2 regions of the Stenotrophomonas sp. 364 genome follow, and region 2 is predicted to be linked to the other one. Evidence: predicted binding sites of a transcription regulator. Region 2 holds the regulator's gene; the other holds the start of a gene.
What was found. Region 2 encodes FliA, which starts transcription of late flagellar genes. Its sites were predicted from a motif close to TAAAGTTTNNCNNNCNNNGGCCGATAA; they were not measured.

Region 1: the regulator FliA is predicted to act here: its motif matches at 10,122-10,148, upstream of GQ674_RS19430 (GGDEF domain-containing protein).

The regions. Positions count from the first base shown of each region.
Region 1 covers NZ_CP047135.1:4,357,094-4,371,612, reverse strand. Annotated here, with positions in the region: gene GQ674_RS19475 (efflux RND transporter periplasmic adaptor subunit) at 1-195, opposite strand, end outside; gene GQ674_RS19470 (DUF1656 domain-containing protein) at 192-401, opposite strand; gene GQ674_RS19465 (MarR family transcriptional regulator) at 485-940, opposite strand; gene folE (GTP cyclohydrolase I FolE) at 1,101-1,703, shown strand; gene GQ674_RS19455 (DUF3375 domain-containing protein) at 1,798-3,267, shown strand; gene GQ674_RS19450 (DUF4194 domain-containing protein) at 3,254-3,955, shown strand; gene GQ674_RS19445 (SbcC/MukB-like Walker B domain-containing protein) at 3,974-7,345, shown strand; gene GQ674_RS19440 (TSUP family transporter) at 7,436-8,212, opposite strand; gene GQ674_RS19435 (YchJ family metal-binding protein) at 8,370-8,759, shown strand; gene GQ674_RS19430 (GGDEF domain-containing protein) at 8,738-10,045, opposite strand; gene egtB (ergothioneine biosynthesis protein EgtB) at 10,215-11,504, shown strand; gene egtD (L-histidine N(alpha)-methyltransferase) at 11,501-12,475, shown strand; gene GQ674_RS19415 (lytic murein transglycosylase) at 12,551-14,519, shown strand, end outside.
Region 2 covers NZ_CP047135.1:1,794,152-1,808,670, reverse strand. Annotated here, with positions in the region: gene GQ674_RS08365 (hypothetical protein) at 1-316, shown strand, start outside; gene flhB (flagellar biosynthesis protein FlhB) at 372-1,502, shown strand; gene flhA (flagellar biosynthesis protein FlhA) at 1,526-3,607, shown strand; gene flhF (flagellar biosynthesis protein FlhF) at 3,762-5,504, shown strand; gene GQ674_RS08345 (MinD/ParA family protein) at 5,491-6,378, shown strand; gene GQ674_RS08340 (RNA polymerase sigma factor FliA) at 6,375-7,121, shown strand; gene cheY (chemotaxis response regulator CheY) at 7,138-7,530, shown strand; gene GQ674_RS08330 (protein phosphatase CheZ) at 7,530-8,144, shown strand; gene GQ674_RS08325 (chemotaxis protein CheA) at 8,149-9,957, shown strand; gene GQ674_RS08320 (flagellar motor protein) at 10,071-10,811, shown strand; partial or broken gene motD (flagellar motor protein MotD) at 10,813-11,643, shown strand; gene GQ674_RS08310 (ParA family protein) at 11,808-12,590, shown strand; gene GQ674_RS08305 (chemotaxis protein CheW) at 12,587-13,951, shown strand; gene GQ674_RS08300 (STAS domain-containing protein) at 14,178-14,486, shown strand; gene GQ674_RS08295 (response regulator) at 14,483-14,519, shown strand, end outside.

The DNA of each region.
Region 1 (14,519 bases), 2.3 Mb from region 2:
GTCGGTCACCTTCACCGCCTCCACCAGCCCGGACACGTCCGGTGCCACCTGCACCACGTCGGCGCTGACGTGCGCATCGCGCGTCCACGGTTCGTCCATGTAGTACGCCCACAGGTGGCGCAGCACCAGCACGGCGACGAGCACCGCCACGATGGTCAACAGGACCGGGAATGTCTGCTTGAGGATCTTGTTCACGATTGCATCCAACGCATCAGGGAAAACAACCCGCCGAGCACGATCACGTACACGGCCAGGTTGAACAGGGCGGGGTGCCAGATGTGGCGGTAGGCGCCGGTGCGCTGCAGGACCAGGCGCAACCCGCTCTTGAGCAGGTAGGCCAGCAGCATCAGCCCGAGCAGGGTCGGGACGAACACACCATAGAGACTGAATTCACCGTACATCGAGGCAAAGGGTTCACTGGGGGAGCGGAAAGGGGGACGCCCGGCGTCGCGGCACGACACCGGGCGGTACAACGGGGCAACGCTTACGTCACGCGGTCGGCCGCATCGGCCAGCAGCTGCCAGAGCTTCAGCACGGTGCGCAGTTCGTCCACGGACAGTTCGCCGAACACGTCCTGGCGCAGCCCGATCAGCTGGGTCTCCAGCTGGCTCACCAGAGCCTCGCCCTTGTCGGTGAGCCACAGCAGGTTGGCGCGGCGGTCGCTGGCATCGCACTCGCGGCGGACCAGGTCGCTGGCCGAAAGCTTGTCCAGCAGGCGCACCAGGGACGGGCCTTCCATGCCCAGCTGCTGGGCCAGGGTCACCTGGCGGATACCGCCGCCGGCGCGCCCGATCATCAGCAGCGGCATGGTGCACGCCGCGGAAATGCCATAGCTGCCCAGGGCCTGGTCGGCCAGGCGCTGCCATTGCCGCCCTGCGTAAAGCAGGCCGGAGCTGAGCTGCATCTGCAGCTGGGTACGTTCGTCGAGGGTACGTTTCATGGCAGATCGATAGGATACTACTAATTTCCATCCTATCAATACCCCCGCCCCAACCGCGGCCCAACGCCGGGCCCGTCGGGGCACGTCCCGGGCCGGCGGCGTGGGACGCCCGAGGGCTCTGTCGGGTACGATGCTCGCCCCCCTTCGGGTGCTGTATGTAATGAGCAAGAAAGACAACGACGCCACCCCGGTCACCCAGGCCGATGCCGAATCGGCCGTGCGCACCCTGCTGCGCTGGGCCGGTGAAGACCCCACCCGCGAAGGCCTGCTGGATACCCCGCGGCGCGTGGCCGAAGCCTACGGCGACTGGTTCAGCGGCTACCGCGACGACCCGCGCGCCTACATGGAGCGCACCTTCGAGGAAGTGGCCGGCTACGACGAACTGATCGTGCTGCGCGACATCGAGTACGAAAGCCACTGCGAACACCACATGGCCCCGATCATTGGCCGCGTGCACGTGGGCTACCTGCCGGCCGGCAAGGTGGTGGGCATCAGCAAGCTGGCCCGCGTGGTCGAAGCCTATGCACGCCGTTTCCAGGTGCAGGAAAAGATGACCGCGCAGATCGCCCAGTGCATCCAGGACGTGCTGCAGCCGGTGGGCGTGGGCGTGGTGGTGGAAGGGGCGCACGAGTGCATGACCACCCGCGGCATCCACAAGCGCGGCGTCAGCATGGTTACCTCCAAGATGCTGGGCAGCTTCCGCGAGGACGCCCGCACCCGTGCCGAGTTCCTGCGCTTCATCGAAGTGGGCGGCAAGCGCTGAACCTGCCGCGCGCCCGGCACCATCGTGCCGGGCCGGTTCCCTTCCTGCTGCGCGGCGTCCGGCCGCGCGGTGTTCTTCCGGATGTCCTGGCTGCATGAAGCACCGCGAACGCATCACCCGTTACCGTACCCTGCGCGAACAGCCCCAGTGGAAGCTGCTGGCCGCGGCCAACGCCCCGGAAATCATCGGCCTGCTGCAAAGCCTGCTGATGGATGGCGAGCGCACCCTGCCGGCCGCCGCCCTGCATGAACGCCTGCAGCGCGCGCTGGACCAGCTCAACGGCGAGGAACTCTCGCGCGAGCTGCCGCGTACCGCCCAGGCCTACATCGCCCACTGGCTGGCCCAGGGCTGGCTGGAGCGACGCCTGCCCGACGGTGCCGACCAGGAGCAGTACGAGCTCTCCACCCAGGCACTGCAGGCCATCCGGTTCGCCGACAGCCTGGAGCAGAGCCGCGTGGCCGCCACCGAAAGCCGGCTGGCGCTGGTGATCGAGCAGCTCTCGCAGCTGGCGGCGCAGACCGAATCCAACCCGGATGCGCGCCTCTCTGCACTGCGCGACGAACGCGACCGCATCGACGCCGAGATCGCGCGGGTGGGCGAGGGCAGGGTGGTGGCGCTGGACGGCAAGCGCGCGCTGGAACGTGCGCGCCAGATCATCGGCCTGGCCGACGACCTCACCGAAGACTTCCGCCGCGTGCGCGATGACTTCGAACGCCTCAACCGCGAATTCCGCGAACGCATCATCGACGACGAAAGCGAGCGCGGCGACGTGCTGTCCCGGTTGTTCGAGGGCGTGGACGTGATCGGCGACAGCGACGCCGGGCGCAGCTTCCAGGCATTCTGGCGGTTGCTCAACGATGCCGAACAGAGCGCCCAGCTGGATGCTGCGCTGGAGGCGGTGCTGGCACGGGGCTTCGCGCGCAAGCTGGACCGCAACGAGCGCGCCTTCCTGCGCGGCTTCACCGGCACCATGCTCGACCGCGGCGGCCAGGTCCACGACGTGCTGCAGCACTTCGCGCGCAGCCTGCGCGGGTTCGTGCAGAGCCGCGGTTACCTGGAACAGCGCCGGCTCAACCAGCTGCTCAAGCAGGCCCAGTCCGAAGCGTTGGCATTGCGCGACGAATTCTCCGCCCAGCGCCCGATCGGCCGCGACCTGCAGCTCACCACCAGCCGCCTGCGCTCGTGGTCGCAGTGGAAGCTGCACGACCCGCGCAGCGCGCAGGTGGACGGCAGCGTGCAGCGCAACGACGCGGCCAGCATCAGCCTGGAAAGCGTCGGCGACCTGGTGGCGTCGTCGGAAATCGACTTCCGCACCCTGCGCCGCGACCTGCACGAACTGCTGGGCGCGCAACCGAAATTGAGCATCGCCCAGGCCCTGTCGCAGCGCGAAGCGCCGCAGGGGCTGGGCAGCGTGATCGGCTACCTGTCGCTGGGCACCCGCCACGGCACCGTGGTGGACGGCGAACAGGAAACCGCCCATTGGCGTGGCGGCGATGGACAGTGGCGACGCGCCCGCATCCCGCTGGTTTGGTTCACCCAGGAGAAACGCCATGAACTGGCATGAAGATTCCCATGACGTCGCCCCCAACGATGGGGCTGCGGACGATCACGACGCCGAACCGGTGGTGGTGACGCCGCTGCCGCGGCGAAGCAACGACGTGTTCTACATGGGCGACACCGGGCGGCTGCCGCTGGATGGGCGCCGCGCGCTGTGCCAGCTGCTGATCGGCCCCAGCATCGACCAGCTGCGCCACGCCAAGCTGTGGCCGGCCCTGATCCGCAGCGAGGCGGCCATCCGCTCGGCGCTGGCCGACCTGTTCCTGGAACTGGTGCTGGACCGCGACAGCGGCGTGGCGTTCACCCGCCAGGCCGACACCGAAGACATCGACGCGCCGGTGCTGCTGCGCAGCTCGCCGCTGACCTTCATCGACTCGGTGCTGCTGTTGTACCTGCGCCAGCAGCTGGCCGAGGCCGATGCGCGCGGCAACCGCGCGGTGGTGGCCGACACCGAGATGGCCGAGGCCCTGGCCATCTACGAAAAGAACCTGTCCACCGACCGCGCCGGCTTCAATCGTCGCGTTGCCGCGGCGGTGCAGAAGATGAAGGAAAACCACATCCTGACCCGCCTTGCCGGCCAGGACGACCGCCACGAAGTGTCGCCGGCCCTGAAGCTGCTGTTCTCCGCCGAAGACGTCTCCGCGCTGTCCAACGTGTACCGCCAGTTGCGCGACACCCCCGCAGCAAAAGCCTGAACGGACCACCGATAACGCATGGCCATTTCCAAGCACACCCCCGCCCTGTTCAATGACGGGCTGCCCGATCCGCGGCTGCAGCAGTTCCGCATGCGCCGCCTGCAGGTGCACAACTGGGGCACCTTCAACGGCCTGACCGAAGTGCCGATTGCCGAGCGCGGCTTCCTGTTCGTGGGCCGGTCGGGCTCGGGCAAGTCGACCCTGCTCGATGCGATGTCGGCCATGCTGGTGCCGCCGTCGATCGTCGACTTCAACGCCGCCGCACGCGAAGCCGAACGCAGTGGTCGCGACCGCAACCTGGTGTCCTACGTGCGCGGCGCCTGGGCCGACCAGCAGGATCGGGGTACCGGTGAAATCGCCACCCAGTACCTGCGCAAGGGCGCCACCTGGACCGCGCTGGTGCTGGAATACCGCGCCGGCGATGGCCGCGTGGTCAGCCTGGTGCGCCTGTTCTGGATCGCCGGCAACGGCGCGGCCGCCGCCGACGTGCGCAAGCACTACCTGATTGCCGAGCGGCCGTTCGACATCGCCAAGGATCTGGGCGGCTTCGACCTGGACCTGCGCAAGCTCAAGCAGCGCCTGGGCGACGTGCACCACTTCGACAGCTTCGTCGGCTACGCCGAACGCTTCCGGCACCTGCTGGGCATCGACAATGAAATGGCGCTGCGCCTGCTGCACAAGACGCAGTCGGCCAAGAACCTGGGCGACCTCAACGTCTTCCTGCGCGACTTCATGCTGGACACGCCCAAGACGTTCGACGCCTCCGAACGGCTGGTCAGCGACTTCGCCGAACTCGATGGCGCGCACACCTCCGTGGTCACCGCCCGCCGCCAGGTGGAAACGCTGCTGCCCGCGCGTGCGCTGCACGCCGAGCTGAAGGCGATGAACCTGCAGCGGGCCGACGAGGAAACCCTGAAGCTCGGCCTGGACAGCTTCCGCGAATCGCGCCTGCAGCAGCTGCTGGAAAAGCGCCTGCACGACATCGACGTGCGCCACCGCGGGCTGCTCGGCGAAGAAACCCAGCGCCGCCAGACCCTGGCCAACCACGAAGAACACCTGGCCGGGTTGGAACTGCAGCGGCGGCAACAGGGCGGCGAGCGCATCGAAGAGCTGGAGCGCGAACAAGGCCGTGCCCAGGCCGAACGCGACCGCCGCCAGGCCAAGCATGACCAGGCCCAGCAGGCCGCCGGCAAGCTGCAGGAGACGGTGCCCGACGATGCGCACGGCTTCGCCCAGCTGATCGCCCGCGCCCAAGGCGAGCTGGACAATCGCCAGCAGGCCGCGGCTGCGCTGGACGATGCCATCACCGAACGCCTGGCCGGCAAGCAGGACGACACCCGCCGTTTCGGCGATGTCCGTGCCGAGCTGGAGGCGATGGAGCGCAACCCGTCGAGCATTCCCGCGCCGCTGCAGAAGCTGCGCAGCCGTCTGGCCGAAGAAACCGGCGTGCCCGAAGCGGCGTTGCCGTTCGTGGGCGAACTGATCCAGGTCCGCCAGGAAGACGGCGCGTGGCAGGGCGCGATCGAACGCGTGCTGTTCGGCTTCGCGCAGTCGCTGCTGGTGGAAGACAAGCACTACAACGAAGTCAACGCGTGGGTGAATCGCACCCACCTTGGCATGCGGTTGACCTACTACCGCGTGCGCCGCAACGACGATGCCATCGCCCGCGAGCCCTCCGCGCGTTCGTTGCTGCACAAGCTGGAGTTCCGCGACAGCGTGTTTGAACCGTGGCTGCGCCGCGAGCTGGGCAAGCGCTACGACTACGAGTGCGTCGATGCCAAGCAGCTGCGCGATGTCGACCGCGGCATTTCCCGCGAAGGCCAGGTCAAGCATCCGGGCGACCGCTTCGAAAAGGACGACCGCAATTCCATCAGCGACCGTCGCCGTTGGCTGCTCGGCTTCAGCAACACCGAAAAGCTGGCGCTGTTCCGCAAGGAAGCGCAGGAACTGGCGCAACGCATCGCCGCCTGCGACGAAGACGTTGTCCGGCTGCGCAGCCAGCGCGACCGCGACAACGACCGCCGCCTGGCCTGCAACCAGCTGGTCAACTTCGTGTGGGAAGAAGTGGACGTCGCAACGGCAGCCCAGCGCCTGGACGACATTGCCGCCTCGCTGCGCGAACTGAAGGACGGCAACGCCGACCTGGCCCGCCTGGCCCAGCAGATCGACCAGGCCCGCGCGGACATCGCGCAGGCACGCCGTACCTACGAAGACACCCGCGTCGAGCTTGCCCAGCACGCGCGCGAACGCGACAAGCTCGACGCCCAGCGCCAGCGCAGCCGCGCTCTGGTACTGCCGGCGCTCGGCGCCACCCAGGAAGCCGGGCTGCAGCGTCGTCTCGATGCACTGGGTGGGCTGAGCCTGGAAACGCTGGAAGCGCACATGCGCGAGATCAGCAAGGGCATCAACGAAAGCCTGGCTGCCTCGCAGCACGACGTGCACCGCGTCGAGACGCAGCTGGTGGCCTGCTTCCGGCGCTTCGCCCAGGCATGGCCGGAAGAATCCGGTGATTTCACTGCGTCGGTTGCCTCGGCCGAGGATTTCCTGGCCCGCTTGCAGCGCCTGGAGCGCGATGGCCTGCCGCAGCACGAGGAGCGCTTCTTCGACCTGCTGCAGAACCAGAGCAAGAACAACCTGCTGGCCCTGCAGCGGCACAGCGCCGAGGCCCGCAAGTCGATCGGCCAGCGCCTGGACGAAGTCAACGCCTCGCTGGAGCAGGTGCCGTTCAACCGCGGCACCCTGCTCACCATCGAGCTCAGCGACCGACGCCTGCCGGAGGTGCTGGAGTTCCACCAGCAGCTGCGCGAGGTGCTGTCGCACCACCAGACCGAAGAACGCGAGCTGGCCGAGGCGCAGTTCGCCGTGTTGCGTGAGCTGGTCAAGCGGTTGGGCTCGCAGGAAGGCGAAGACCGCCGCTGGCGCGAGAACGTGCTCGACGTGCGCCTGCATGTGGAGTTCATCGGCGTCGAGCTGGATGCGGCGACCCGGCAGCAGGTGGAGATCTACCGCAGTGGCGCCGGCAAGTCCGGTGGCCAGCGTCAGAAGCTGGCCACCACCTGCCTGGCCGCGGCGCTGCGCTACCAGCTGGGCGGTGCGGAAAGCCAACTGCCCAGCTACGCTGCGGTGGTGCTGGACGAAGCATTCGACAAGGCCGACAACGAGTTCACCGCGCTGGCGATGAACATCTTTGAGAACTTCGGCTTCCAGATGGTGGTGGCCACGCCGCTGAAGTCGGTGATGACGCTGGAGCCGTTCATCGGCGGCGCCTGCTTCGTCGAAATCAGCGGCCGCCACGACTCCGGCGTCCTGCTGATCGAGTACGACGAAGAAGCCAAGCGACTGAAGCTGCCCGAACGCAGCCGCCAGCAGGACGCCGAACCGGTCGCCTGACGCGCCCACCGCAGGTAGAGCCGACCGTTGGTCGGCTGCCCTTCGCCCCGTTCGCATCCACCGCAGCGGGGCAGAGCCCCGCTCTACGGGTTACCCGCCGAATGTATCCCACCCCATCCGCGCGATCAGCACCACCACCAGCCCCACGAACAGCTTGCGGATGAACGGCGTGCCGCCACGCAGCGCCAGCCGCGTGCCCACCACCGAGCCGATGATGTTGGCTGCGGCCATCGGCAGCGCGAACAGCCACAGGATGTTGCCGGTCGGCACGAAGAACGAGATCGCCGCTACGTTGGTCGCCAGGTTCACCACCTTCGACGCCGCCGACGCGCGCAGGAAGTCCAGCCCGAAGAAGCGGACGAACAGGAAGATCAGGAAACTGCCGGTACCCGGGCCGAAGAAGCCGTCGTAGAAGCCGATCACCGCGCCGATCGCCAGCGCCGTGCCCAGCTCCTTGCGGCCGATCTCGCGCGGCCGGTGCAGCGCGCCGAAGTCCTTCTTCCACAACGTGTAGCCCAGCATCGCCACCAGCAGCACCAGCACCAGCGGGCGCACCGCGTCCTTGGGCAGCAGGCTCACCGCGGTGGCCCCGGCGAAGGAAAACACGAACGCCGTGCCCGCCGCGAACAGCACCGGCCGCCACGGGAAGCGCACATTGCGCGCATAGCGCCATGCGGCCGCGCCGGTCCCGAACATCGAACTGAACTTGTTGGTGCCAAACAGCATCGCCGGCGTGTGCTGCGGCAGCACCGTGAACAGCCCGGGCAACTGCACCAGCCCACCGCCACCGACCGCGGCATCGACGAGGCCGGCGATAAAGGCGATCGCCACCAACCACAACAGCTCAGGGGGAACCAGCTCGAGCACGGCAGCAACTTCGCGACACAAGGCGCGCAAGCATACGCCCGGCCCCCCACCCGGGGTAGAGCCGACCGTTGGTCGGCTGCCCTCCGCCAGCGCGGTCATGTACCAACCAACCGTCGGTACCTACGGCGCCCCCACCCAAACGCGCGACAATGCCCCCATGACCACACCCGACCCCTGTCCCTGCGGCCGCCCGCTGGCCTACACCGCCTGCTGCGGCGTCTACCACGCAGGCGCCGCCGCACCCGATGCCGAAGCCCTGATGCGTTCGCGCTACAGCGCCTACGTAAAGCAGCTGCCGGACTACCTGCTGGCCAGCTGGCATCCGTCCACGCGCCCGGACGCGCTGTCGCTGGACGAAGCGCCCGGCCAGCGCACCCGGTGGCTGGGCCTGACCATCCGCACGTACACCACCACCGAACCGGACCACGCCCAGGTCGCGTTTACCGCCCGCTACAAGGTGGGAGGCGGCAGAGCGGTCAAAATGATGGAACACAGCCGCTTCGTCCGCGAAGACGGCCGCTGGTTCTACCTCGACGCGCTGCCCTGAGCCGCCTCGCGGCTGCGCACCGCCACCGGCCGTTGCTGGCCGTGCGCGCGGACGCAGTTGCGCCCGGCGTCCTTGGCCGCATACAGCGCCTGGTCGGCGGCCTTCAGCACGGCCTGCGGGCTGTCGCCCACCCGGTTGTCGGCCATGCCGATGCTCACCGTTACCTGCACCACCGTGCCGGCGCCGCCGCGGCCCCGCTGCAGCCGGCCCACCGCATCGTCGCAGTCGCGGGCGGCGCGGTCGCGCAGCTGCAGCCGGGTACCTTCCACGGTGGCCCGGACCGCTTCCACGGCATCCACGCACGCCGGGGCAGGGCGGTCCAGGAACACCAGCGCGAACTCTTCACCACCGTAGCGGAACGCACGCCCACCACCGCCCACGCCGGCCAGGCGCGCGGCCACCAGCTTCAGCACGTCATCGCCGTTGTCGTGACCATGGGTATCGTTGAAGCGCTTGAAGTGGTCCACGTCCACCATCGCGATCGTGTAGGTGGCGCCCACCCGCTGCAGGCACTCGTTCAGCGCCCGCCGGCCGGGCAGGCCGGTGAGTTCATCGCGATAGGCCATGTGGAAGGACTCCTGCACCATCGCCGAGACCAGCAACAGCAGGGCTGTGCTGGCCAACGCCGGTAGCAGGGCCGGCGACAGGAACACGCGGGGCAGCATCGTCCAGACCACCAGCAAGGCCACCAGCATCGCCGTATGCAGCGGACGCGGCTGGCGCAGCGCCTGCACCGCCAGCCCAAGCAGGGCCACCACGAAGGCCACCGTCGGCACCTGGGCCAGGCGGCTCCAGCCGGTTGGCAACCAAGGCCAGTGATGGTTCGACAGCAGGTCGTGCATGCCCTGCGGCCCCTGTGCAGCCAGCAGCGCGAACACACCGACAGCCACGCCACTGGCGATGCCGCGCAGCAGCAGGTCCTGGCGCATCCGGCCACGCTCGGGCCACAGCCCGTGCAACGCAAACAGCAGCGGCAGCCATAGCGACACCGCATGGAACACCAGCGGCGTGAGTGCGCTGACCGTGCCGGTGTTGAGGAAGCTGCCCACCAGCCCGTGCAGCACGGCAAAGGCCACTGCGATCGCCAGCAACAGGCACACCGCACGCACGCGGTTGTAGACCAGGCCCAGGCCGGTGCCCAGGCAGGTCAGCACCAGCGGCAGAATGCGGTGCATCGCACTGCCCACCTCGTCGGTCGGCGTGGCCGACCACACCCCCACGCCTACCAGCAGGGCAGGCAGCAGGAACAGGTAATGGCCGGGCTGGCGTAGCGGGTGACTGGGCAAGAACGGTTCCACGAAAGCAGGCCGGCGCGCCAGGGCTGCAGGTGCAAACCGGACCACGCAGGCGATGGTCTTCCCGATAGCGGCCGCTGCGTATTCAACTTGAGCGTGTCACGCCACGTGAGCCTTCCCATGACGTCCCGCTCACCGGCGCTGGTCGATCCTGACCGCGATGAACACCGCCGTCGCCTCGCCCCCGCCCGCTGCCCCATCCCCTGACGCTGCGCTTGCGGCCCGCTACGCCGGCATCCGCGCGCGCAGTGTTGCGCTCGCGGCGCCGCTGAGCGCCGAGGATGCGATGGTGCAGAGCATGCCCGACGCCAGCCCCGCCAAATGGCACCTGGCCCACACCACCTGGTTCTTCGAGCGCTTCGTGCTGGCCAGCCAGCCCGGCCACGTGCCGTTCAATGCCGAGTGGCACTACCTGTTCAACAGCTATTACCAGAGTATCGGCCCGGCGCACGCGCGCCCGCAACGCGGGTTGCTCTCGCGCCCCTCGCTGGAGCAGGTGCTGCACTACCGTGCCCGGGTGGATGCACAGGTGATCGCCCTGCTGCAGGCTGGCGCGCTCGAACCGCAGGCCTGCCACCAGCTGCTGCTGGGCCTGCACCACGAGCAACAACACCAGGAACTGCTGCTCACCGACATCAAGCACGCGCTGTGGTGCAACCCGCTGCAACCGGCGTACCGCGACGATCTTGCGCACGCGCAGGCCACCGCCACGCCGTTGCGTTGGCAGGACAGCCCCGAGCAGATCGTCGAGATCGGGGCGCCCGCCTGGCCCGCCCATGCCGCGTTCGCCTACGACAACGAATCGCCCGTGCATCGCGTTCTGGTCCCGGCGCATGCCTTGGCCAACCGCCCGGTCAGCAATGCCGAGTACCGGCAGTTCATCGACGCCGGCGGCTATGCCGAAGTGGGTCTGTGGATGAGCGAGGGCTGGGCGCTGTGCCAGGCAGAAAGGTGGCAGCACCCGCTGTACTGGGACGACGCGCTGGAACGCGAGTTCACCCTGGGCGGCTGGCGCCCGCTGGACCCGCATGCACCGGTCTGCCACCTCAGCTATTTCGAAGCCGACGCCTACGCCCGCTGGCAGGGCGCGCGGCTGCCCACCGAGTTCGAATGGGAAGCGGCCGCCACCGGCGTCGCGCCCCACGGCCATTTTGCCGACGCCGACCACCTCCACCCGCGCGGCGCCCCGGCAGGCGACCACGCGCTCCTGCAACTGTTCGGCGATGTCTGGGAATGGACCAGCAGCGCCTACGGTGCCTATCCGGGCTTTCGCCCCTTCGCCGGCAACCTCGGCGAATACAACGGTAAATTCATGAACGGCCAATGGATCCTGCGTGGCGGCAGCTGCGCCACTCCCGACGCGCACGTGCGCGCCAGCTACCGCAACTTCTTCGCCCCCTCGACGCGCTGGCAGTTCGCCGGCGTGCGCCTGGCGCGGGACCCGGCATGAGCACCGTCACCGACGCGCTCGACGCGCTCACCGACCTGCAGCCCGATCGCGCCCGGATCACCGCCGATATCCTGCACGGCCTGTCCACCCGGCCACGGCAGCTGCCCTCCAAGTACTTCTACGACGCCCGCGGCTCGGCACTGTTCGAAAAGATCACCCGCCAGCCCGAGTACTACCCCACGCGCACCGAACTGCAGCTCCTGCAGGACTGCGCCGCCGACATCGCCGGCGTGGTAGGCTCGCGTCTGCACGTGGTCGAGCTGGGCAGCGGCAGCGGCCGCAAGACCGAGCTGCTGCTGCACGCGCTTGCCGACCCGGTGGCCTACACCCCGATCGAAATCTCGCGCGCGGCCCTGCTGGCCAGCATCACGCGGCTGGCCACGGCCCTGCCGGACATCGAGATGCTGCCGGTGTGCGCTGACTTCACCCGTCCGGTGCAGCTGCCCGAACCGCAGCGCGAGCCCGCCCGCCGGCTGCTGTTCTTCCCGGGTTCCACGCTGGGCAACTTCGCCGAACCGGAGGCGGTCGCATTGCTGCAGGCGATGCACCAGACCATGGGCACCCAAGGGCTGGCCCTGATCGGTATCGACCTGCACAAGGACCCCGCGCTGATCGAAGCGGCCTACAACGACGCGGCCGGGGTCACCGCTGCCTTTACCCTCAATCTGCTGGCCCGGCTCAACCGCGAGATCGGCAGCGACTTCGATCTCGACGGCTTCCAGCACCGCGCACGCTATAGCGTGGAACGGTTGCGCATCGAAACCGATCTGGTCAGTACCCGTGCGCAGCGGGTTGAGGTGGCCGGCCGCACGTTCGATTTCGCCGAAGGCGAAGCAATGACCGTCGAGTACAGTCACAAGTATACCGAGGACTCGTTCGCGGCACTGGCCGCCCGGGCCGGGCTGCGCGTGTGTGCCGGCTGGACCGCCAGCGCGCCGGCGTTCGGTCTGCGCCTGCTGCAGGCGGCCTGAAACGACCGTTCCCCGCCGGCACACCGCAGCGTGCCGCTATGATGTTGCTTCACTTGGCTGCAAGGATTTCCGCCAATGAGGTCTTCCCTCCGCTGGCTGCTTGGCGCGCTCTGCCTGGCCAGTGCCTCGGTCGCGGCCGCCGCGCAGGACGATTTCGACCGCTGCCTGGCCACCCTGCAACCGCAGGCGACCAAGCAGGGCATCAGTGCGGCAGGTTTCGCGCGCTTCACTGCCGGCCTCACCCCTGACCTGAGCGTGCTGCCGCTGCTCGACGCGCAACCGGAGTTCACCACGCCGCTGTGGGATTACCTGGCCGCGCTGGTCGACAGCCAGCGCGTCGACGACGGTCGCGCGCGCCTGGTCGAGCACCGCGACCTGTTGAACCGGGTGTCCGCCCAGTACGGCGTCGACCCGGCCACCATCGTGGCAGTGTGGGGCGTGGAGAGCGATTACGGCCGCGTGTTCGGCAAGCGCCCACTGCTGCAGTCGCTGGCCACGCTGTCGTGCAATGGTCGCCGCCAGCCGTTCTTCCGCGGCGAACTGCTGGCCCTGCTCAAGCTGCTCGACGCCGGCGACCTGCAGGCTGAAGGCCTCACCGGCTCGTGGGCCGGCGCCTTCGGCCACACCCAGTTCATGCCGTCCACCTATGCACGCATCGCCGTGGACGGTGACGGCGATGGTCGGCGTGACCTGGTCGCCAGCATTCCCGACGCACTGGCCTCCACCGCCAACTACCTGGCCAAGGCCGGCTGGCGCACCGGGCAGCCGTGGGGCATCGAGGTCCGTCTCCCGCCCGGGTTCAACCCGGCGCTGGCCGGGCGCACCCAACGCAAGCCGTTGGCCAGCTGGCGAGCACTGGGCATCGTCCCGGTCGCCGGTGGCGCGCTGGCCCCGGTCGGCCTGCCCGAGGACAGCAACGCCGCACTGTTGCTGCCCACCGGCGCCAAGGGCCCGGCCTGGCTGGTGTTCCGCAACTACGACGCGATCTACGCCTACAACGCCGCCGAAAGCTATGCACTGGCCATCGCCACCCTGGCCGACCGCCTGCGCGGCGGCAACGGCACCGTGGCGGGCTGGCCCACCGACGACCCCGGCATCGGCCGCCGTGAACGCCGCGAACTGCAGACCTTGCTGCTCGCCCGGGGGCATGACATCGGCGCCGCCGACGGCATGGTCGGCACGGCCACCCGCCGCGCCATCCAGATCGAGCAGCAGCGCCTGGGCTGGACCACCACCGACGGCCGCGCCGGCCAACGCATCCTCACCGCACTGCGCAGTGCGCCTCCCATTCGGACACCTTCGACCACCATGCCTGCATCCACCGTGTTCACCCTGCCGCCCAACCACGCCCGCCTGGTCCAGTCCCCGGCCGGGCCCAGCGCCGCCCTGCCCAAGGTCGAGGGCCTGAGCCTGGGCACCGTCCAGGCCTTCCCCGCCTGGAAGGTGGATACCCCGTTTGCCAGCGCCGCCATATCGGTGTTCGGCGGGCAGCTGCTGTCCTATGTTCCCAAGGGCAGCCAGGATGTCCTGTGGCTGTCACCCAGCGCGCAGGCACTGCCCACCCCGATCCGGGGCGGCAGCCCGGTGTGCTGGCCGTACTTCGGCCGCCAGGGGCAGGGCACCGACGTGCCCTCGCATGGGTTCGTGCGCAACGTGGCATGGACACTCAAGGAGGCGCGCCGCGACGCCGACGGCACCATCCTGCTCACCTTGACCCCGCCGCCGCTGGACAACCTGGCGCTGCGCCTGACCATGCAGCTGCGCATCGGTCGCACGCTTGAGCAGCGCCTGATCACCGAGAACACCGGCGGCCAGGCGGTCACCTTCACCCAGGCCCTGCACAACTACTTCCGGGTGGACGACGCGACGGCCGTGGACGTACAGGGGCTGGACGGCCTCACCTACCTGGACAAGTTCGAGAACTACGCCACCCCGCGCGTGCAGCAGGGTGACTGGAACCTGCGTGACCCGCGCGATCCCGGCCGCAGCGACCGCATCTATACCGGCGCCGGCGGCCGCTACGTGCTCAAGGACCCCGGCCTGA
Region 2 (14,519 bases):
CACTGGCGCGGTGGTCCTCAAGAAAGCGGCCACCCCCGGCTATGGCGTTGAGGTGGGCGGCCAGGCCGACGGTGGGCGCCTGCAGGTCCGGGCGGTGGCGCTGGCGGCCGACCGTGACCGCAATCGCGACCGCGACATCGAAACCCTGTGGTGCGGCGAGTTCGGCCGGCTGCAGGCGCTGTTGCACGGGCAAGGCACCGCGCTGGTGATCGAACGGGCCCTGGGCGTGGGTGAGGTGCCCTTGAAGGAGAACATCCCCACCGCGACGCAGTCCGACCAGGTGCCGGTGTCGCACGCGCGCAGCGGCCCGACCTGACGTCACGGAACGGTTCTTGCACGACCCCGGGTAATCCCCCCGTGTCGTGCAGCCCATGTCCGAGAACGAACAAGCCGGCGAAAAGACCGAGCAACCTACCGAAAAACGCCTGCGCGATGCCCGCGAGCAGGGCAACATCCCGCGCTCGCGGGAGTTGGCCACCGCCGCGGTGTTCGGCGCCGGCGTGCTGGCGCTGATGGCCTATGCCGGGACCATCAGCAGCAGTGCCAAGGCCTGGATGAAGCTGGCGCTGAGCCCGGAACCCGGTCTGCGCATGCACCCCCAGGCCCTGTTCGGCCACTTCGGCGAGCTGTTGCTGCAGTTGCTGTGGGCAATGTGGCCGCTGGTGCTGATCTGCCTGCTGGCCAGCTTCCTGTCACCGGTGCTGATGGGCGGGCTGCGCTGGTCGAACAAGTCGCTGATGCCCGATTTCAAGCGGCTCAGCCCGATGGCCGGGATGAAGCGCCTGTACGGACCCGAAGCCATTGCCGAGTTCACCAAGTCATTGCTGCGCATCGCTTTTGTCGGCACCGCCGCCGGGCTGGTGGTCTGGCATGGCACCCGCTCGCTGCGCGACCTGCTCAACCAGCCACTGGAAGCAGCCATGGTGCATGGCCTGGGCTTCACCCTGAAGCTGATGCTGGCCACCGGCGGGGCGATGATGCTCCTGGCGGCCTTCGATGCGCCCTACCAGCGCTGGAACTGGATGCGCAAGCTGAAGATGACCCGCGAAGAGCTGCGCCGGGAAATGAAGGAAAGCGAAGGCAGCCCCGAAGTGAAGGGCCGCATCCGCCAGCTGCAGCAGCAGCTGTCCAACCGCCGGATGATGGAAGCGGTGCCCACCGCCGACGTGGTGGTGGTCAACCCCACCCACTACGCGGTGGCCCTGAAGTACGAGGGCGGCAAGATGGGCGCCCCCACCGTGGTGGCCCTGGGCGTGGATGAAACCGCCCTGCGCATCCGTGAAGTAGCCGACGGCAACAAGGTCGCCATCGTCTCCGCCCCGCCTTTGGCACGCGCCTTGTATCGGGAAGGTCAACTTGGAAAGGAAATTCCCGTGAGACTGTATTCGGCCGTTGCCCAGGTCCTGTCCTACGTTTACCAGCTGCGCACCTGGCGCGGCGGCCCGATGCCGGCCGCCCCGAGCATCAACGTGGATGAATTCGGCACGGGAGGCCGCGCATGAGCGCCCAGCCCGTCGGTGCCGGCATGAACGCCCGCAAGGTCCTGGACATGATCCGCAACGGGCTGGGCGCCCCGCTGATCGTGCTGGCGCTGCTGGCCATGGTGGTGGTGCCGCTGGCCCCGCCGGTGCTGGATGCGCTGTTCACCTTCAACATCGCCATCTCGCTGATGGTGCTGCTGGCGGTGGTGTACGTGAAGCGCCCGCTGGACTTCACCATCTTCCCGATCGTACTGCTGATCACCACCATGCTGCGGCTGGCGCTGAACGTGGCCTCCACCCGCGTGATCCTGCTGCACGGGCAGAACGGCCACGAGGCGGCGGGCAAGGTGATCGCCGCGTTCGGTGAGTTCGTGATCGGCGGCAACTACGCGGTCGGCATCGTGGTCTTCGCCATCTTGACCATCATCAACTTCGTGGTGATCACCAAGGGGGCCGGGCGCGTGTCCGAAGTGACCGCCCGCTTCATCCTGGACGCCATGCCCGGCAAGCAGATGGCCATCGATGCCGACCTCAACGCCGGTTTGCTGACGCGCGAGGAGGCCAAGGCCCGCCGCGAGGAAGTGCGTGAGGAAGCCGACTTCTACGGCGCGATGGACGGTGCCAGCAAGTTCATCCGCGGCGACGCCATCGCCGGCATCCTGATCCTGTTCATCAACCTGCTCGGCGGCCTGGCCGTCGGCGTGCTCCAACACGGCATGCCGTTCGGCGACGCCGCCGCCACCTACACCCTGCTGTCCATCGGTGACGGCCTGGTGGCGCAGCTGCCGGCACTGCTGGTGTCCTCGGCGGTGGCCATGCTGGTCACCCGCGCGTCGCGCTCGCAGGACATGGCGCAGGCCATGATGGGCCAGGTGTTCGGCCAGTACCGCGCGCTCACCATCGCCGCCGCCATCATGGGCGTGGTCGGGCTGGTGCCGGGCATGCCCAACGTCGCCTTCTTGACGCTGGCCGCGATCCTCGGCGTGGTGGCCTGGAAGGCCTGGAAGAAGAGCACCGCCGCCGCACGCGCCGCCGAAACGCCGGCCGCCAGCCGCGGCGAGACCCTCGGCCTGCCCGGTGCCACGCCCTCGCCCACCGCCGAACTGACCTGGGACGAACTGCGCCCGGTCGACCCGCTGGGCCTGGAAGTGGGCTACCGGCTGATCCCGCTGGTGGACAAAAACCAGGGCGGCGAGCTGATGGCCCGGATCAAGGGCGTGCGCCGCAAGCTCACCCACGACATCGGCTTCCTGATTCCCTCGGTGCACATCCGCGACAACCTGGAGCTGCCGGCCACCGCCTACCGCCTGCTGATCCACGGCGTGCCGGTGGCCACCGCCGAGATCCACCCCGACCGCGAGCTGGCGCTGGACCCGGGCAGCGCGCTCGGTGCGCTGGAGGGCATTGCCGGCAAGGACCCCGCGTTCGGCCTGGACGCCACCTGGATCCAGCCGCACCAGCGTGCCCACGCCGAAACCATGGGCTACACCGTGGTCGACCCGGCCACCGTGGTCGCCACCCACCTGTCGCACCTGATCCGCGAACACGCGCCGGAACTGCTCGGCCACGAGGAAGTGCAGCAGCTGCTGGCCAACCTGGCCAAGAGCGCGCCCAAGCTGGTCGAAGACCTCACTCCGAAGTCGCTGCCCTTGTCGGCGGTGGTGCGGGTGCTGCAGAACCTGCTGATCGAACGCATTCCGATCCGCCAGCTGCGCAAGATCGTCGAATCGCTGGTGGAGAACGCACCGCTCAGCCAGGACCCGGCCACGCTGACCGCCGCGGTGCGTAACGCACTGGGCCGTTTCATTGTGCAGGAGATCGCCGGCATGTCGGCCGAGCTGCCGGTGTTCACCCTCAACCCGCAATTGGAACGTGTCTTGCAGGAGTCCACACAGGGCAACGGCGCCGCGCTGGAACCCGGACTCGCTGAGCGACTGCACCAGAGCCTGGCCGAATGTGTCAGCAAGCAGGAAGCGAAGAACGAGCCGGCGGTCGTGCTGGTACCCGGCCCGGTGCGTGCCGCGCTGGCACGGCTGGTACGCCACAGCGTCCCCTCGCTGTCGGTGCTGGCCTACAGCGAGGTACCCGAGGACAAACGACTGAAGCTGGTCGGCACGATCAGCTGACGTCGGAACGCCGACGGACATGCGCCAGAAAACAGACACACCCCCATTTCGATATCAACGCAGCAGGACACAAAGGGAAACCCGGACCGTGCAGACCACCGACAACCAGCGCTTCCCTTCCACCACCCCGCCGCCCCAGTCCCGGTACCACAGCATGAAAATCAAACGCTTCGTCGCTCCCGATATGCGCTCGGCCATGAACCTGGTGCGCAAGGAACATGGTCCTGATGCGGTGATCCTGTCGAACCGGCGGATCGAGGAAGGCGTCGAGATCGTGGCCGCGGCGAACTACGACGAAGGTGCGGTGCAGCGTGCGCTGGAAGCAGCGCGCAAGGACGTGGCCCCCGCCCCGGCGCCGCGACCGCGCAATGCCGCCGATGCGGTGATCGCCGCGGTGACCCGTCGCAAGCCGACCGTGGTGGCGGCCGAACCGGTGGCCGCGACCACCTCCGCGGTGGCCGCGCTGGCGCGTGCCGCAGTGGGTGCCACCGGCCGTACCCTGGACACCGCCAACGAGATCGTGCCGCCGCCGGGCAGCAGCGGCTTCGCGGCCACCCTGGCCCGCGCCGCCACCGCCCCGGCGGCCGGCATGAGCGCGCTGCCGGAACAGATCTTCGCCCCGTTCAACGTCGAGCAGGCCGCCGCCGCGTCGCCGGCGCTGGCACAGGCCGAGCCGGTGGCCGCCGACGCTGCCGTCGCCACCGTCGCCCCGCCGATCAACCGCGCCCGCTTCATCATCGACCCGCCGCTGGACGACGAACCGCACTTCCAGATGCACGTGCCGGCCGCCGCCGTGGCGATGCCGCCGCTGCCGGTCAGCGTGACCGTGCCGCCGGCCCTGCCGGTTGCCGAGGCCGTCGCCCCCGTGATGCCGCAGCCGCTGGCCGCCGTCGCCGAGGTGCGCGCCGAAAACCCGGCACCGGTTGCCGTCACGGAACCGGCGCAGGCCCAGCCGCAGCCCGCCGCCGAACTGGTGGTGGTGCAGCGTGACGACGAAGAGATCCGCCAGCTGCGCCATGAAGTGGCCGGCATGCGCCACGTCATCGAGCGCGAAATGCACCGCTTCACCGACGAGCGCCTCCGCGGCTCGCCGGTCCGCGCCGCCGCGCTGGACCTGATGGACGAATATGGCTTCGACGCCGGCATCAGCCGCGACGTGGCCATGCAGATCCCGCTGGACACCGAAGCCCACCGTGGCCGCGGTCTGACGCTGGGCCTGCTGTCGCGCAAGTTGCCGATCGCCCCGGTCGACCCGCTGGAGTCCGGCGGCGTGATCGCCCTGGTCGGCCCGACCGGTGCCGGCAAAACCACCACGATCGCCAAGCTGGCCTCGCGCTTCGCCGAGAAGCATGCCGCCCGCGACGTGGCCCTGGTCACCACCGATACCGGCCGCATCGGCGCCCGCGAGCAGCTGTATGGCTTCGGCCGCCAGCTTGGCATCGCAGTGCACGAAGCCAACAGCGGCAGCGACCTGAACCAGCTCCTGGAGCGCCTGCAGGATTACAAGCTGGTGCTGATCGACACCGCCGGGCTGGGTCCGCGTGACCGTGCCCTGGCCGCCCAGCTGCAGTGGCTGCGCGCCGCCGAGCAGATCCGCACGCTACTGGTACTGCCGGCCAACACCAGCTTCGGCGACATGGACGAGGTGGTCCGCCGCTTCAGCGCCGCCAACCCGCAGGGCGTGGTGCTGAGCAAGCTGGACGAAACCGGCCGCTTCGGCACCGCCCTGTCGGTGGCCGTGGACCACCGCCTGCCGATCACCTGGGTCACCGATGGCCAGGACGTTCCCGAAGACCTGCACCGGGCCAGTGCCGCCAATCTTGTACTTCGCCTTGAAGATTTGCGCCGCGCGGCCGATATGCCCTGCAACCCGGAGTTGAACCATGCCGTCGCGTGAGTACGCCAAGCTGACCAAGACCTTCCCGTTGTCTGCCACCCGCAGCCAGCCGCTGGGCCCTGTGCGCACCATCGCCGTCACCGGCGGCAAGGGCGGCGTGGGCAAGACCAACGTGTCGGCCAACCTGGCCGTGGCGCTCGCCGACATGGGCAAGCGCACGCTGCTGCTGGATGCGGACCTCGGGCTGGCCAACATCGATGTGATCCTGGGCCTGCAGCCCAAGCTGACCCTGGCCGACCTGGTCGCCGGGCGCTGCACCCTGGATGAAGTGATCATGGAAGGCCCCGGTGGCGTGCTGGTGGTACCGGCCGCATCCGGTCGCCGCCACATGGCCGAACTGCAGCCGGCAGAGCACGTGGGCCTGGTCAACGTGTTCTCCGAACTGGAGCGTGAGCTGGACTTCATGGTGGTGGACACCGCCGCCGGCATCACCGACGGGGTGCTGACCTTCTGCCAGGCCGCCCAGGACACCGTGGTGGTGGTCTGCGACGAACCGGCCTCGATCACCGACGCCTACGCGCTGATCAAGGTGCTCTCGCGCGAACGCGGGGTGGACCGTATCCAGGTGGTGGCCAACATGGTGCGCGACCCCAACGAAGGCCGCGTGCTGTATGAAAAGCTGACCCGGGTCTGCGAGAAGTTCCTGGCCGATGTGTCGCTGAACTACCTCGGCTGCGTGCCGCAGGACGACTGGCTGCGCCTGTCGGTGCAGCGCCAGCAGCCGGTGGTCAAGGCCTACCCGTCCAGCCCGGCCGCCCAGGCGATCACCGAGATCGCCCGCCGCACCGCCCGCTGGCAGGCTCCGACCGAGCCGCGTGGCGGGGTCGAATTCTTCCTGGAACGCATCCTCAAGCAACGCGGGGTGACCGCATGAAAGGCGCCGCACAATACAAAGAGGTGCAACGCACCGCCGCCAACGAGTGCATTGCCCAGCATTCGGACCTGGTGCGCCGCATCGCCCACCACCTGGCCGCGCGCCTGCCGGCCAGCGTGGAAGTGGATGACCTGATCCAGGCCGGCATGATGGGCCTGATCGAGGCCTCGCGCAGCTACGACGCCGACCAGGGCGCCTCGTTCGAGACCTACGCCTCGATCCGCATCCGCGGTTCGATGATCGACGAGATCCGCCGGGGCGACTGGGTGCCGCGTTCGGTGCACCGCCGTGCCCGCGACGCCGCGTCCACCATCCGCCGCCTGGAACAGAGCACCGGCCGTGCCGCCAGCGCCACCGAAGTGGCCGCCGCCATGGACATGCCGCTGCCGGACTACCTGCGCCTGATGGAAGACGCCGCACGCGGCCAGGTGTTGAGCCTGGAATCGCGGATCGAGGACCAGGGCGAGCTGGACACCGTCGCCCAGGGCGGCCCGACCCCGCAGCAGGTGCTGGAGCGCGGCGAGTTCGGCCGTGAACTGGGCAATGCGATCGGCCTGCTGCCCGAGCGCGAGCAGCTGGTGCTGTCGCTGTACTACGAGCAGGAACTGAATCTGAAAGAGATCGGCGCCGTACTGGGCGTCAGCGAGTCACGCGTGTGCCAGATCCACGGCCAGGCCGTGCTGCGCCTGCGGGGCCGATTGAAGATCTTCGAGGCGGCCGACGCCGGCCTCGCGAACACTTGATACCGAGGAAAGTGCTTTGAACAAGAACATGCGTATCTTGATCGTCGACGATTTCTCGACCATGCGTCGTATCGTCAAGAATTTGCTGGGCGATCTGGGCTTCACCAATACGGCCGAAGCCGAGGACGGGCATGCCGCGCTGTCGCTGCTGCAGAGCCAGCCGTTCGATTTCGTGGTCACCGACTGGAACATGCCGGTGATGACCGGCATCGACCTGCTCAAGGCGATCCGCGCCGACGCCAAGCTGAAGACCCTGCCGGTACTGATGGTCACCGCCGAAGCCAAGCGCGAACAGATCATCGAAGCGGCCCAGTGCGGCGTCAACGGCTACATCATCAAGCCGTTCACCGCGCAGACCCTGGAAGAAAAGCTCGGCAAGATCTTCGAACGCCTGGCAGCGAGCGCCTGATGGAAACCCTTCGCGACAAATCCGCGCTGGTGCAGCGCCTGCAGGACGCCCTGGCTGCGCTGGAAAGCGGCGATGAAGCCGGCTGGCGCCGGGAAATCGACGCGCTGGCTGCCCTGCGCACCCAGCCGATGATGGCCGGCCTGAACCGGCTCGCCCGCGAACTGGGCCAGGCCCTGGGCGAACTGCCCAGCCTGCCCAGCGAAGCCGGCGAGCTGGACGATGCCTGCGCGCGCCTGGACCACGTGGTGACGATGACCGAACAGGCCACCCACCGCACCCTGGACCTGGCCGAGGAATGCCGGGCCCTGACCGAACAGCTGCGGGCCAATGGCCTCACCGCCGACCAGGACCAGCAGCTGGACCGGATCCGCCACAACCTCACCGAGATCGCCCTTACCCAAAGCTACCAGGACCTCACCGGGCAGATCATCCGCCGCGTGGTGGGGATCGTGCGTCGCGTGCACGAAGGGTTTGGCGCACTCGGCCTGCCGCCGCAGGACGACACCGCGCAGAAGCGGGACAACGGCCTGGCCGGCCCGGCCGTGAGTGGCCTGGACCGTCACCAGGTATCCCAGGTGGATGCTGACGACCTGCTTTCGGATTTGGGGCTGTAACACCATGAGCGCTGTTCCAGACGATATTGCCGCCGATTTCATCCTCGAGGCCCAGGAAATCCTGGACCGCCTCGGCGAACAGCTGGTGTCGCTGGAGCAGTCGCCCCAGGACAGCGACCAGCTCAATGCGGTGTTCCGCGGCTTCCACACGCTCAAGGGCGGTGCCGGCTTCCTCGGCATCCAGGCCATGGTCGAGCTGTGCCATGCCGCCGAGGAAACCCTGGGCATGGCCCGCTCCGGCAAGGCCACGCTGCAGGCCCACCACTTCGATGCGGCCCAGCAGTCGCTGGACTACCTGCAGTCGATGCTGGATTCGGTGTCGGCCGGCGAAGAGCCCGGGTATGCGCCGCCGGAGCTGATCGCACAGTTCGACGTCAACGGCCCGGCCACTCCGGTGGCGGCAGTTGCCGCCCCGGTCAGCGGCGAGCTGATCACCGACGATGAGTTCGAAGCCCTGCTCGACACCCTGCACGGCGGCGCCGCACCCACCGCCGTGGCGGGAGCCGGCAAGGCCGATGATGGCCTGATCGGCGAAGACGAGTTCGAGGCGCTGCTCGACCAGCTGCATGGCGGTGCCGTGCCCGGCGCCAAGCCGGTGGCCGCGCCCGCACCGCCGCCCCGTGCAGCGGCAGCACCGGCCGCCAAGCCGGCCGCCAACAAGCCGGTGGCCGAAGCCGAGCACACCGTGCGCGTGGACACCAAGCGCCTGGACGCCATCGTCAACCTGATCGGCGAACTGGTGCTGTCACGCAACCGGCTCAAGACCCTGCGTGCGCGCCTGCACGACGAAGAACTCGACCGCGCGGTCTCCACGCTGGACATCGCCACCGCACGCCTGCAGTCGGCGGTGATGCGCACCCGCATGCAGCCGGTGGGCAAGGTGTTCTCGCGCTTCCCCAAGGTCGCCCGCGACGTGGCGCGCAACCTGAAGAAGGAAGTGGAACTGGAGCTGATCGGCGCCGAGACCGAGCTCGACCGTAACCTGGTCGAAGCCCTGGCCGACCCGTTGGTGCACCTGGTGCGCAACGCCATCGACCACGGCGTGGAAACCCCCGATCTGCGTGAAGCGCAGGGCAAGCCGCGCAGCGGCCACGTGCGGCTGTCGGCGCAACAGGAAGGCGACTACGTCAGCATCGAAGTCCAGGACGACGGCGCCGGCATCGATCCCGAACGGCTGCGCCAGAAGGCACGTGAGAAGGGACTGATCGATCCGGAAGCGGCCGCCCGCCTGACCAGCGAGGAATGCCTGCACCTGGTGTTCCTGCCGGGCTTCTCGACCAAACAGGAAGTCACCGACATTTCCGGCCGTGGCGTAGGCATGGATGTGGTGCAGTCGCGCATCCGCGAGCTCAGCGGCCAGATCCAGATCCAGTCCGAGCTGGGCCGTGGCAGTCGCTTCATGATCCGCGTCCCGCTCACCCTGGCCATCCTGCCGACGTTGCTGGTGCAGGCCGGCGACGACGTCTACGCCCTGCCGCTGGCCCGCGTGATGGAGGTGCTGCATGCACCGAACACCTCGCTGGGCTGGTTCGATGGCCGCGCCGTGCTCGACCGCAAGTCGCACACGCTGCCGCTGGTGGACCTGCGCCATTGGCTCGCCGTCGCACCGGCTGCCTCCTCGCTGCTCACCATCGTGGTTTTGCAGGCCGGCGAAGCCCGCTTCGGGCTGGTGGTGGACCAGGTGCGGGGCCGCGAGGAAGTGGTGATCAAACCGCTGCCCAAGGCACTGCGCGGCCTGCGCGGTTACGCCGGCGCCACCCTGATCGGCGACGGCCGCATGTCGCTGATCCTCGACGTGGACGGCCTCCGCTGACGCCGGTAGAGCCGACCGTTGGTCGGCTGCTTTACCCCGAAAAACTGTGACCGCCGCCCCACCGGATTCCTTCGGCATCTCAAGTCCCATTCACATACGCCGATAACGGACCCATGGACAGACTCAGCCTCATCGGACTTTTCCTCGCCCTGGCCTCACTGGTCGGCGGCAGCATCCTCAAGGGGGCCGGCCTGGCGTCACTGTGGTCGCCGGCCGCCTTCGTGATCGTGATCGTCGGCACCATCGCCTCCATCCTGCTGCACACCTCGCCGGCGGTGTTCAAGCATGCCTTCAAGATTGTGCGCTGGGTCATCCTGCCGCCCAGCAGCGACCGCCACGAACTGATCAAGCAGATCGTCGAATGGAGCAACATCGCCCGTCGCCAGGGCCTGCTCGGCCTGGAAACCCAGGTGGATGCGCAGAACGACCCGTTCCTGCGCAAGGGCCTGCAGCTGCTGGTGGACGGCGTGGAGCCGGAAACCATCCGCCACATGATGGAAATCGAACTGAGCAGCCAGGAGCACCAGGACCTGGCCGCGTCCAAGGTGTTCGAGGGAATGGGCATCTACGCCCCCACGCTGGGCATCATCGGCGCGGTGCTGGGCCTGATCGCGGTGATGAAGAACCTGGCCGACCCGAGCAAGCTCGGCCACGGCATCGCCGCGGCGTTCACCGCCACCATCTACGGCATCGCCTCGGCCAACCTGCTGTTCCTGCCGGTGTCGGCCAAGCTGAAGAGCGTGATCCACCACAACAGCCGCGACCGCGAAATGATCATCGAAGGCCTGATCTCGATCGCGCAGGGCGAAAACCCGCGCAACATCGAAACCAACCTCTCCGGGTTCCTGCACTGACATGGCCCGTCGCAAGCATCACGAAGAGCACGCCAACCATGAGGCCTGGGCCATTCCCTATGCCGACCTCATGACGCTCCTGCTCGCCTTCTTCGTGGTGATGTACGCCATCTCCTCGCTCAACGAAGGCAAGTACCGGGTCATGGCCGATGCGCTGACCACCGCCTTCGGGGGCGCGCCGCGCACCATCAACCCGGTGCAGGTGGGCAACCAGCAGGTGCAGGGCGGCGGCTGGGACAGCCCGTCGGTGATCAAGGCCGGCAACCGCGTCGGCCCGGCCGCGCCAGCGCCGTCCAACGACCCCACCCTGCTGCCGGCAATGGCCTCGCAGATGCGCATGCCCGTTTCGGTGCGCAACCAGGAACAGCTGCAGCGCGCCGAACGCCAGCTCAACACCATCGCCGACCGCCTCACCGCCACGCTGGCACCGCTGATCGAGCGCGGCATGATCACCGTGCGCCGCACCGAGCTGTGGATCGAGGTGGAGATCAACAGCGACATCCTGTTCCCCACCGGCTCGGCCACGCTGGATGTGCACGCACGCGACACCCTGTCCAAGCTGGCCCAGGTGCTGCGCGAGGCACCCAACGGCGTGCGCGTGGAAGGTCACACCGACAACATTCCGATCGCCACCCCGTTGTTCCCCTCCAACTGGGAACTCTCTGCCGGGCGCGCGGCCAGCGTGGTCCACCTGTTCGCCGACCAGGGCCTGCAGCCGTCGCGGCTGGCGATGGTCGGCTACGGCCAGTTCCGCCCGCGCGAAGACAATGCCACCGCCGAAGGGCGCAACCGCAACCGGCGGGTGATGGTGATCATCCTGGCCGACACCGCGCAGGGCGTGGATCCGATCGGGCCGCAGTTGACCGCCGAATCGGACCCGGCCACGCCCGGCAAGACCCCCGCCATATCCCCCATCGCACCGGTGCAGTTGCCACCGGTGCCGGCCGGCAGCCGCGTGGGCGCCGCCGTTTCCCCCGCAATGAAGGAGTGAACCGAATGCGCATCTGGGCAATCGCCAATCAGAAGGGCGGCGTGGGCAAGACCACCACGAGCCTGGCTCTCGGCCGTGGCCTGGCCGCCCTGGGCCACCGCGTGCTGCTGATCGATCTCGATCCGCATTCGTCGCTGACCCGCGCCTTCGGCGTGCCGCTGGACCCGCCGCCGCAGGGCGTGCTGGAGCTGTTCGGGACGCCGCCGGCCGAGCTGTCCTCGCTCAGCCGTCACAGCACTATTCCCGGCCTGGATTACGTGTGCGCACAGGCCGCGCTGGCCACCCTGGAACGGCGCAGCGCCAACCAGCCCGGGCTCGGCCTGGCCCTGCAGAACGCCTTTGCCCGCCACCAGGGCCAGCACGACTACATCCTGCTGGACTGCGCGCCCACGCTGGGCCTGCTGATGATCAATGCACTGGCCGCCGCCGACCGCCTGATCATTCCGACCCAGGCCGAACCGCTCGCCCTGCATGGGCTGGACGGCATGGTGCGGACCGGCGAGATGGTCGAACGCTCGCGCCGCCGCCCGCTGCCGATGTCGATCCTGCCGACCCTGTTCGACCGCCGCACCCGCGCCGGCAACGAAACCGTCAAGCTGATGCAGGACACGCACGGCCACCGCGTCTGGGAAGACGCGATTCCGGTCGACACCCGCATCTGCAATGCTGCCAGCCTGACCATTCCGGCGCAGTCGGACGACTACCCTGGCCGTGGCCTGGCCGCGTACCGCCGTGCCCTGGAATGGATCATGGCCGACGACGCGCTGCAGATGGAGCGCGCGGCATGAACACCGCCGGCGTGCTCGACGACTACCTGGAACAACTGCTGGGCGATGCCGTGCCGGCCGCACCGGTGCAGGCCGACGTATCGACCCCGCCGACCGCCGCGGTGGCCGCGCAGGACGACGCCGAAGCCGATGGCGTGGCGCGTGCGATCAGCGCCGAGTTCGCCCGCGACGCGCTGGCCGATGCCGGTACTGATCCGGACAGCGACGCGCCCGCACCCGCAGCGCATTTCGACACCCCCACCGCCGCGGGCGCACCGGCCAACCTGGCCCTGCTCGCTGAGCTGATGAACGATCCTGCGCTCGGCCCACCGGTCGAGACCCTCGCGACCGTGCACGACACCCCGACCTCGCCCGGCGCACCAGCCAACCTGGCCCTGCTCGCTGAACTGATGAACGATCCCGCGCTCGGCCCACCGGTCGAGACCCTCGCGATCGTGCACGACACCCCCACCTCGCCCGGCGCACCAGCCAACCTGGCCCTGCTCGACGAACTGATGAACGATCCCGCGCTCGGCCCACCGGTCGAGACCCTCGCGCCCGTCCACGACACCCCCACCTCGCCCGGCGCACCGGCCAACCTGGCCCTGCTCGACGAGCTGATGAACGATCCGGCGCTCGGCCCACCGGTCGCCGCTCTCTCCGCTGCAGGTACCGGTGCGGACGCGGCCAGGCCCAGCTGGGACGACCTTCCCGACGATGTGCTGCACGATAGTGCGCCGACCGTCGCCGCCGTGGCAGCGCCGGTGGCCCCTGCCCGCCCTGCCCCCGCCCCCACCCAGATACCCACTGCCCGCGCCATGCCCACCCCGATGCCGATGAGTGCCCCCAGCGCCCGCAGCGCGCCGGCGCCGGCGCACACCCGGCCGGGCAGCTGGCAGGAGCTGCAGGCACAGGCGCGCAATCCGGCCTCCAGCCCGCGCGAGAACCGTCGGGCCAGCGAGCGCACCTCGCGCTGGCTGCGCCTGCGTTGTGGCGCCCAGGCCTACGCACTGGAACTGCTCAAGGTGCAGGAAGTGGTGCTGCCGGTGCCGCTGCTGCCGTTGCGCGGTACCGCCGACGCCATGCTGGGCATCATGAACCTGCGCGGCCAGGTGGTACCGGTGATGGACCTGGGCATCCATCTGGGCGCCGGTCCCGCCCAGGAAGACGCCAACACCCGCATCGTGGTGCTCGAGGAAGACGGCGAAACCATGGGCCTGCGCGTGTCGGCCGTGGAAGACGTGGCCAACCTCACCGACTCGCAGATCGAGCCGCCCGATACCGCCCGCATCTGCCAGATTTCCAACGACCTGTTCCGTGGTGTGGCCAGGATCAGCGCCCAGCCGATGATCCTGCTGGATGCCACCCAGCTGTTGAACTGACCGGAACCCTCACGCGGTAGAGCCGCCCCATAGGTGGCTGCCGTCCGATCCGACGTCGTGGCCACCTGACGGCGGGTGTGGGTCCTGCCGTGCTACGCAGCCACCCATGGGGTGGCTCTACCCCCGGCGGGCCGGCCGACAGAATGATGAAGATCGCCCGCGCCTCCCCTAAAGCTTTTTGGGCTCAGGCCGTTATCTCTCTCGGAACCGTTTGTCCGGAGCAAACATGAGCACTGTTGCCCTGGGTGGTGATCTCGGAATCGAGACCAGCACCGAGCTGAAAACCCGCCTGGCCCCGTTGGTGGACCAGGCCGGCGAACTGACGCTGGATGCCAGCCAGGTGAGCCGTATCCATACCGCAGCAATGCAGGTCCTGTGCGCATTCGTCGACGCCCGCCGCCAGGCAGGCCACCCGACCGGATTCGACGGTTGCACTGCCACCTTCCGTGATGCCGCGCGACTGCTCGGCCTCACCCAGGCCCTTGGCCTGGACGCAACCCATGACAACCTGAAATCTGTGGAGAACGCTGCATGAGCGCACGAATCTTGGTGGTGGACGACTCGGCGT